4 regions of the Pseudomonas sp. o96-267 genome follow, and region 1 is predicted to be linked to each of the others. Evidence: riboswitches for the same ligand, from Rfam matches in the RefSeq annotation. Region 1 holds a riboswitch; each other region holds the start of a gene.
The links. A riboswitch is a leader RNA that binds a small molecule or an ion and turns the genes downstream of it on or off. The one in region 1 is predicted to bind cobalamin.
Positions count from the first base shown of each region.

Region 1 (2,195 bases):
CGGGTCGCGGTTTTCGCTCTTGTCCTCGCTATGACCGAGCTCCAGGCGGCTGCTCCAGTCTTTGGCGAGTTGCGCTTCGAGATGGCCGGCAATGCTGGAGACGCTGAAGCGTTCGCTGGGGTTGCCCGGATCGAAACTGAACAGGTCGTCGTACTCGCTCTCGCCATGTTGCTCGAGCAGGCTCAGGCCTCCCTTGAGACGGTCGTTGAAGCGATGATCGAGGTTTAGGTTGAAGGCCTTGCGGCGCAGGCCATCGTGGTCGTTGTCGTAACCACGGCCATCTTGGGAGCGGTCGAAGCCGGCGCGTTCGACCAGGCTTGCGCCGAGATCGAAGCGGGTGCGCTGGTCACCGCCGGACATGCCTAGGCTACGCTCGAAGGTCTGTTGGCTGCCGGCGGCCAGGCGTAGGCGCGGCTGCAGGCGATCCTCGCCGCGCCGAGTGAAGATCTGGACCACTCCGCCAATGGCGTCGGAGCCGTAAAGCGCCGAGCGGGCGCCGCGCACGACCTCGATACGCTCGATTTGATCGGGGCTGAGAAACTCCAGACGGGCCAGACCGCTGGCAGCAGCATTCAGACGTACGCCATCTACCAGCACTAGGGTCTGGTTGGCGTTGGCGCCACGTAGGAACAGACTGGTGAGGCTGCCGCGACCGCCGCTTTGTACGATAGACACACCGGGCACGCGGCTGAGTAGGTCGGGCACGCTACTGACCTGCAGACGTTCGATGTCGTCCCGCTCGAACACCGTGGTAGCCGCGGTAGCCTGCGCTTGCGGTTCGGCCAGGCGCCCGGAGGTGACGACCAGCGGCTCGGCCACGTAGGGCTCGGCGGCCAGCGAGAGACCTGGCATGACGGCGATGGCCAGAGCCAGACGGGACAGTTTCATTTTCTTTCCTCAACGGGCGGCAGACGGTCGAGGAGGGCAGGCGCAAGCGCAGGACGGCGCTTGACCGTGCTGCCCTCCGCAACACCAGTCGCACCGCCTTGGCCGGTCTCCGGGCTCTCGACCCGCGTCCGCCTTCCCAGGCAGAGCCCAGTGGCTGTTGGACGTGGCGCACGCTCAGCGCGTGCAGTCGATTACCGTTGCGGGGGCAGCGTCGGCATTGCTCGTGACGAGCGCACCGACTTCCCGTTTAACACTGCTTGCGCAGCGCACCCTGGCGGAACATGAATGGCGCGCACCTTAGTGCGCACGCATATGAATCACAAGCAAGCGCCGCTCATATAGCGATGAGCGGGCTTCATGCTCAGGCCTGAAGCAAACTCAGACGCTCACGTACCGCGCGTTCGATGCCTGCTTCGTCGAGACCGCACTCGGCGAGCATCTGGCTGGGCTTGGCGTGCTCGACGTAGTAGTCGGGCAGGCCCAGGTGCAGCATCGACATCTGGATGTTCTCGGCGGCGAAGAATTCGCTGACCGCGCTACCGGCGCCGCCCATGATGCTGTTTTCTTCGATGGTCACCAGCAGCGTGTGGCTACCTGCCAGTTCGCGCAGCAGGGCTTCGTCCAGCGGTTTGACGAAGCGCATGTCGACCACTGTGGCATCCAGCGTTTCACCCACGCGCAGGGCTTCGGCCAGTTGCACGCCGAAGGCCAGCAGGGCGACGTCCTTGCCCTGGCGGCGTATCACCGCCTTGCCAATTTCCAGCGGCTCCAGGCCGGCATCGAGCGCTGCATTGGGGCCGGTGCCACGCGGGTAGCGCACCGCTGCCGGGCCGTCGAACAGGTGGCCGGTGGTGAGCATGCGGCGCATCTCGTTCTCGTCGCTCGGCGTCATCACCAGCATGCCGGGGATGCAGCGCAGGTAAGACAGGTCGAAGCTGCCTGCATGGGTCGGACCGTCTTCGCCGACCAGACCGGCACGGTCGATGGCGAACAGCACGTCGAGGTGCTGCACGGCCACGTCGTGAATCAGTTGGTCATAGGCGCGCTGGAGGAAGGTGGAGTAGATCGCCACCACCGGTTTGGCACCTTCGCAGGCCATGCCGGCGGCCAGGGTCACGGCGTGCTGCTCGGCAATCGCCACGTCGAAGTAGCGCTCGGGGAAGCGCTCGCTGAACGCCACCAGATCCGAGCCTTCCTTCATCGCCGGGGTAATGCCGACCAGGCGCGCGTCCTGCTCGGCCATGTCGCACAGCCACTGACCGAACACGTTGGAGTATTTCGGCCCGCTGAGCTTCTTGGGTGCAGCG
Region 1 covers NZ_RHQP01000015.1:86,797-88,991, forward strand. Annotated here, with positions in the region: gene EGJ86_RS12605 (TonB-dependent receptor domain-containing protein) at 1-888, opposite strand, end outside; cobalamin riboswitch at 971-1,177, opposite strand; gene dxs (1-deoxy-D-xylulose-5-phosphate synthase) at 1,250-2,195, opposite strand, start outside.

Region 2 (2,195 bases), on a different contig from region 1:
GCGCTGGGTTTTGATGTAGTAGAGCTGGTTGCTGGCACTGAGCACGTCGCTGATGCGCCAGTCGGTCACCAGGCGGGTGATCTGGTCGTTGTAGCGAATGTCGGCATTGGCGACGTTGTAGTTACGTTCGCGGATGCTCTCGCGGTACTTGCCGGCCACCAGCGGCGTACCCAGATAGCGCTCGGGGCTCTGGTCACCGTGGTCGTGGGACAGGGTGAAGCTCAGGTCGTCACTGGCATCCCAGCGCAACGCAGCGCTCAGCGCCAGGCTCTCGGAATCACCGCGGTCGACCCAGCCATTGCTGGCCTGCTGATTGAGATTGAAGCGGTAGCTCAGGGCCTCGCTCAGCGAGCCGCCGCTGTCCAGCGCGGCCTGGCGGCGGTCATCGCTGCCATAGCCGAGGCGCATGTGGTTGCGGATGTCACCCGCGAAGGGCTTCTTCGGCACCACATTGATCACCGCGCCGGTTGCACCTTCGCCATAGAGCACCGACGCCGGGCCGCGCAGCACGTCGATGCGCTCCACCGACCAGGTGTCCACCGGGAATGTCACGGTGCCCGCACCGATGTACTGACGCGTGCCGTCGTACAGCTGCATGGTCGAGGCGTGGCCGCTAAAGCCACGCGCCGACAGCGCCGTGCCACCGTTGCCCGGCGTGCCGATGGTGCTGATGCCCGGTGTGCGGGTCACCGCATCCTGCACGCTGCGGTTGTTGCGCTCGCGCACTTCGGCACCGCTCAGGCTGCTGGTGCTCGCCGGGGTTTGCAGGGCCGACAGGTCGAGGCGCGAGCCAGCCGTGGTCGCCGTATGCAGGCGGGTCTCGCCCTCCTGCGCGGCTTGCGCCTGGACGGTGACAGCGGGGAGATCGACAGCGGACTCGTCGGCTAGGGCGGTACCGCCAGCCAAGACCACCAATGGCAGAGAGCAGACGCGAAAGAGGTGTTGCACGTGAACAATTCCGGGGCGTTGAAGAAGCTCGTCGAGTCGCTTCGAGGCGTTGGAATCGGGGCTTGCAACGGCCAGTGACGACCGCGGATGACTCTGGCCTGAAGCGATAATGTTATTGTTATAACATAACAATATCTTGTTTTGCAGGTAGCTGAAACCGAGCCCCGGCCCTTCCTTCAGGCATGACGAAAAGAGGTTCTTGTAGCGGAAATGGCGCGCCATATTGCTTCCATCGCAAAGAGAAAAGGCACGGCAATCCGATGGAAAATGCGCAACAGCAGACAGGGGCACGGGGCGCCCTACTGGAGTCAACGCCCGCCCACCGCGGGTTGCCAGACACAAACGACTCCAGGCCGGTCTCCGGGCTTGCGAGGGTCATGAACGCATCGCCTTCCCATGCGCGTGGCGCACAGTGGCGTATCGATGCGGTCGCTCGCTTACCGTTGCGGGGGCAGCGTCGGACTTGAACCGACTTCCCGTTTCACCTCACGCGCGGCGGCGTGAGACACCTGAAGCGGGGCGGATATGACCACCCGTCTCCGCTCAAGTCAAGGCGCGGGACATGTTGTGGGAGGCGCTTTAACGGCGATTGCTCTTCTGTAGGAGCGGCTGGCCGGCATTGCGCTTCAGCCGCGAAAGGTGGGCGTTAAGCCTGCTCGTCGATACGCAATTCCGGCAACGCCCTACCCGCCACCAGGCGCTCGTCGACCAGACGAATCACCGCCGCCTCGTCCTTGATGCCGTACCACTCGCCCTGTGGATAAAGGCTCGCGGTCGGCCCCAGGTCACAGGGAAACTGGCACTGGCTGCGGGTGATATGCACGCCGCCCTCGCACTCCAGCTTGCCGGCGGCCTTGAGCCGCTGGCGCAAGGTTTTCCACAGGCCCAGCGCGCCCTTGCGCGTGCAGCGCGTGCCGTTGCACAGCAGCAGGCGCTGCGCATGCGGCGGAATCTGCGACCAGGCGTGGTGCTCCGGAACGGGCGGTACGTCGCTGCAGGGGAGATGCGCTTCGTGATGCGCCAGCAGCGCGCCCAGTCCATCGAGCCAGCTGTCTTCCAGCGCCGTGCAGACCACAAACACTGCGGCTCCGTCGCCCCGTTCGGCGATGCACTCGCGCAGCCAGTCGCGGTGCGCGGCATCGGCGCGCGGCTCCAGATCGACCACCAGCAGCGGACGTGGCGCCTCATCGATGGCCAGCCAGAAACCATCCTGCTCCGTGTCGTGCAGGTGCGCTTCACCGAGCAGC
Region 2 covers NZ_RHQP01000004.1:118,517-120,711, forward strand. Annotated here, with positions in the region: gene EGJ86_RS03995 (TonB-dependent siderophore receptor) at 1-948, opposite strand, end outside; cobalamin riboswitch at 1,282-1,476, opposite strand; gene EGJ86_RS04000 (ferredoxin) at 1,595-2,195, opposite strand, start outside.
Region 2: it holds a riboswitch for cobalamin, as region 1 does, so the genes downstream of both, EGJ86_RS03995 (TonB-dependent siderophore receptor) here and EGJ86_RS12605 (TonB-dependent receptor domain-containing protein) in region 1, are expected to answer to the same signal.

Region 3 (2,195 bases), on a different contig from region 1:
CCCTCCAGTCTCTTCGTCGTCTTATCAGGGCGGCGCTGAAGACGTGCTGTTCCGTGCCCTCGGTCTGGTCGGTACGCCGTATCGCTATGGTGGCAATACCCCGGAAGGTGGTTTCGACTGCAGTGGCCTGATCGGCTACGTTTATCGTGATGCTGCCGGTATCAGTCTGCCGCGTTCGACGCGTGAGCTGAGTGCCATGCGCACCCCTGATGTCCGCCGCGACGCCTTGAAAAGTGGTGACCTGGTGTTCTTTGCCACCAATGGTGGGCGCACCGTCAGCCATGCCGGCATCTATGTCGGCGACGGCCGCTTCGTGCATGCTCCCTCTACCGGCGGTACGGTGCGCCTGGACACCCTCACCAGCGGTTATTGGCAGGGCGTCTATCTCGATGCCAAGCGCGTCATCACGCCAGAGCTAGCGCGTAACCCCTGAATTACTGTCCATGGTCGATCCCATTCGCCTACCGCCTCAGCCCGAGGTGTGCGAGCTGTGCGCGCGGCCCGTTGCGTTGACGCGTCATCATCTGATTCCCAAGGCACTGCACGACAAGACCTACGTGCAGAAGCGTTTCGCTCGTCATGAGCGCATCACGGCTACGCTTTGGGTCTGCCGCGCCTGCCACAATCAGATTCACCGGCTGTTCAGCGAAAAGGAGCTGGCGCTGACCTACAACAGTCGTGACGCGCTGCTGGGTGATGAGCGCTTGCGCACCTTCGTCGAATGGCTGGCCAGCAGCCGCCGGGCTTCACCCCCAGGCATTGAGCGGTCTCGGCGTTGACGCGCAGGGCTGCCAGCCTCTAACCTGCGCGCCTTGCTTCAGGTGCCCCGAGTTGCCGTGAATGGTAGCCATGGGGTGAAACAGGGAAGCCGGTCCGAATGCCGGCGCTGCCCCCGCAACGGTAGGTGAGTCAAACACCGCTCAAGGCCACTGTGCACCGCACGGGAAGGCGCGGTGCCGAACCTTTGGGTTCGCTCACGAGTCCGGAGACCGGCCTGTCGCATTTTCACGGCATCGCGGAGGGCGTTGTCCGGCCGACGCTCCGGTTTTTCCGGGGTGTTGTGCTTCCTGTCTTCCGCTCGCCTGACCAGCCATTGGCGCCTGGGTGAGGACGCGCGGACCATCGCGATCTGCTCCCCATCGTTGCTCGTACTGTTTACCGACAGTCGACGCGGGTGCCTGATGTACAGGAGCACAGCATGAGCGAGTCCACCGAACGCGATGCCCGCCACAAGGCGCGCATGCAGCGCAAGAAAGCCCTGATCGACGAAAAGATCGCCCAGGCCCAGGACGAATACGGTCTGTTGCTGGTACACAGCGGCAATGGCAAGGGCAAGAGCAGCAGTGCCTTCGGTATGGTCGCGCGTGCGCTCGGTCATGGCCTCAAGGTCGGTGTGGTGCAGTTCATCAAGGGCGCTGCCAGCACCGGTGAGGAAACCTTCTTCCGCCGCTTTCCCGAGGAAGTCAGCTACCACGTGATGGGTGAGGGCTTTACCTGGGAAACCCAGGACCGCCAGCGCGATATCGCCAAGGCGCACGAGGCCTGGGCGGTGGCTCGGCGCCTGTTGAACGACGAGTCCGTCGGCCTGGTGGTGCTGGACGAGCTGAACATTGCCCTCAAGCATGGCTACCTCGAACTGGACGCAGTGCTGGCCGATATCGAGGCTCGGCCGCTGCTGCAGCACGTGGTAGTGACCGGGCGTGGTGCCTTGCCGGGGATGATCGAGGCGGCTGATACGGTCACCGAGATGAGCCTGGTCAAGCATGCGTTCAAATCCGGGGTAAAGGCGCAGAAGGGCATCGAATTCTGATGGAAGCACGTCACTGTCCGGCTCTGTTGATTGCCGCCCCGGCTTCCGGCCAGGGTAAGACCACTGTGACTGCTGCCCTGGCGCGCCTGCACACGCGCCAGGGACGGCGGGTGCGAGTGTTCAAGTGCGGACCGGACTTTCTCGACCCGATGATCCACGCTCGTGCCAGCGGTGCACCGGTGTATCAGCTCGACCTGGCCATGGTCGGTGAGGCAGAAAGCCGTCGCCTGCTGTGGCAGGCCGCGGGCGAAGCGGATCTGATCCTGATCGAAGGTGTGATGGGGTTGTTCGACGGCAAACCGTCGGCGGCCGACCTGGCGCGTCATTTCGGCGTGCCGGTGCTGGGGGTTATCGATGGTTCGGCCATGGCGCAGACCTTCGGTGC
Region 3 covers NZ_RHQP01000008.1:20,032-22,226, reverse strand. Annotated here, with positions in the region: gene EGJ86_RS07050 (C40 family peptidase) at 1-433, shown strand, start outside; partial or broken gene EGJ86_RS07045 (hypothetical protein) at 444-763, shown strand; cobalamin riboswitch at 803-1,013, shown strand; gene cobO (cob(I)yrinic acid a,c-diamide adenosyltransferase) at 1,199-1,810, shown strand; gene EGJ86_RS07035 (cobyrinate a,c-diamide synthase) at 1,810-2,195, shown strand, end outside.
Region 3: it holds a riboswitch for cobalamin, as region 1 does, so the genes downstream of both, cobO (cob(I)yrinic acid a,c-diamide adenosyltransferase) here and EGJ86_RS12605 (TonB-dependent receptor domain-containing protein) in region 1, are expected to answer to the same signal.

Region 4 (2,195 bases), on a different contig from region 1:
CATGTCCAGCGACCAGTTGCAGACCGGGCACGCCGAGGGCATCACGGTTGTGGCGGATATGATCCTGACGCCCTTCGTTGGCCTCGATGGCAATGGCCAGGCAGGTCGGATGGGCGCGCATCCATTCGATGCCGATGGAGCCGCAACCGGCGCCGACATCCCACAGCAACTCGCCAGGCAGCGGCGCCAGCCGAGCCAGGGTGACGGCGCGCACGTCGCGCTTGGTCAGTTGCCCGTCGTGGCGGTAGGTCTCGTCCGGCAGGCCGCAGGTCGGTGGCAGCAGTTGCGCGCCGGTGTCGGCCAGGCACTCTACGGCCAGCAGATTGAGATCGGCACCGCGTGGCAGGTTCCAGCTCGCGGCCAGGCCCTCGATGCGGCGCTCGTCAGGCCCGCCAAGGTGCTCCAGCAGGGTCAGGCGGCTGGCGCCGAAACCACGTGCGCACAAGGCTTCGGCGACCTGCGCAGGGGTGTCACCATCAGCGCTCAATACGAGCAGGCGCGTACCGGGATAGAAACGGGCATTGAGCGTGGCCAGCGGCCGGCCGACCAAGGAGACCACCTCAGCCTCCTGCAACGGCCAGCCCAGGCGCGCCGCCGCCAGCGACACCGAGGACGGCGCCGGCAATACCTGCAACTCGTCGGCCGACACCTGGCGCGCCAGACTGGCACCGACGCCGTAGAACATCGGATCACCGCTGGCCAGCACGCACACCGCCTCGCCGCGTCGGGCCAGCAACGGCTGCAGATCGAACGGGCTCGGCCAGACTTCCCGTTCGCCACTGATGCACGGCGGCAGCAAGGCCAGCTGGCGCGGCGCACCGACGATGCGCGTGGCCGCCAGCAAGGCGCGACGCGCGGCCTTGCCCAGGCCGGGATAGCCGTCTTCGCCGATGCCGACCAGGGTCAACCAGGGTTTCATCCAATGTCCTCGCACAGGCCCGACGGACCGCCTGTCCGCGCTCCGGGCAAAGCGGGCATAATAGCGCCTTCGTCGGTGCCCTTGAGTCGATACGACTCAACAGCGGGCCTAAGAGGGAATCCGGAGCGATCATTGATCGCGACCGAGCTGCCCCCGCAACTGTAAACAGCGAGTCCAACGCAATCGGCCACTGGGTAACCGGGAAGGCGCGGCGGATGAAGACCTGTTAGCCAGGAGACCTGCCGACGAACGCTGGTCGCGAGTGCCAACATCGGGCGGGGTGTACCGATGCCATGGAGTCCCCTATGGGATTTCGCTGGTTCGGTCGCCGCGTCGTTATCCACAGGTGACCGTTTGAACGCCTCCATCCGCCCTTCCGCCTGCCCCGGCCTGCTGCGCATCGTGCCTGCGCTGGACGGTGGCATCTGCCGGGTCAAGCTGCCCGGCGGCGTGCTGCGCAGCGCCCAGGCGCGGGCGCTTGCCGAGGCGGCGCGGCGCCATGCCAGCGGCGTGCTGGAGCTGACCAACCGCAGCAACCTGCAGATCCGTGGCGTGCTGCCCGGCCAGGAAGCACCGCTGATCGATGCCCTGCTCGGCGCCGAACTCGGCCCGCGAGTGGCCGCCGCCGACGATGTGCGCAACCTGATGCTCAGTCCCGCCGCCGGCCTCGACCCGCAGGCGCGGATGGACGTGCGTCCGCTGGCCGGCCAATTGCTCGACCTGCTGCAGGACACCCCGGCGTTGCATGCCCTGTCACCCAAGTTCGCCCTGCAACTGGACGGCGGCGAAGCCCTGGCCATGCGCGAACACCCCCACGACCTGTGGCTGGCCGCCGAAGACGACCAGCACCTGCTGCTGGGCCTGGCCGGCTGCCCCGGTGACGAACCACTGGCTCGCATCGAGGCGACGCAGGCGCTCGACGTGGTGCGTGAACTCCTGTTGCTGTTCCTCGAACAGGCCACACCCGAACAGTCGCGCATGCGCCAGTTGCTGGCACACATCGCCCCTGGCGACCTGCTGCAACGCCTGCAAGCTCGACTGGATTTCCCTCTGCAACCGGCACCGGCCAACTGGCAGCCCAGCGCGACGCTCATGCGCCCACCGGCAGGTATTTATCCACAAGCGCAGAGAAGCCTGTGCATGGTCGCAGCCGGCGCTCAGTTGGGCCGTCTGCATGCAGAGCAACTCCTCGCCCTCGCCGATCTGAGCGAGCAGCATGGCGACGGCGAGCTGCGCCTGACCCCCTGGCAAGGCGTGCTGCTGGGCAATGTGGCGG
Region 4 covers NZ_RHQP01000004.1:121,971-124,165, forward strand. Annotated here, with positions in the region: gene cbiE (precorrin-6y C5,15-methyltransferase (decarboxylating) subunit CbiE) at 1-919, opposite strand, end outside; cobalamin riboswitch at 976-1,181, shown strand; gene cobG (precorrin-3B synthase) at 1,274-2,195, shown strand, end outside.
Region 4: it holds a riboswitch for cobalamin, as region 1 does, so the genes downstream of both, cobG (precorrin-3B synthase) here and EGJ86_RS12605 (TonB-dependent receptor domain-containing protein) in region 1, are expected to answer to the same signal.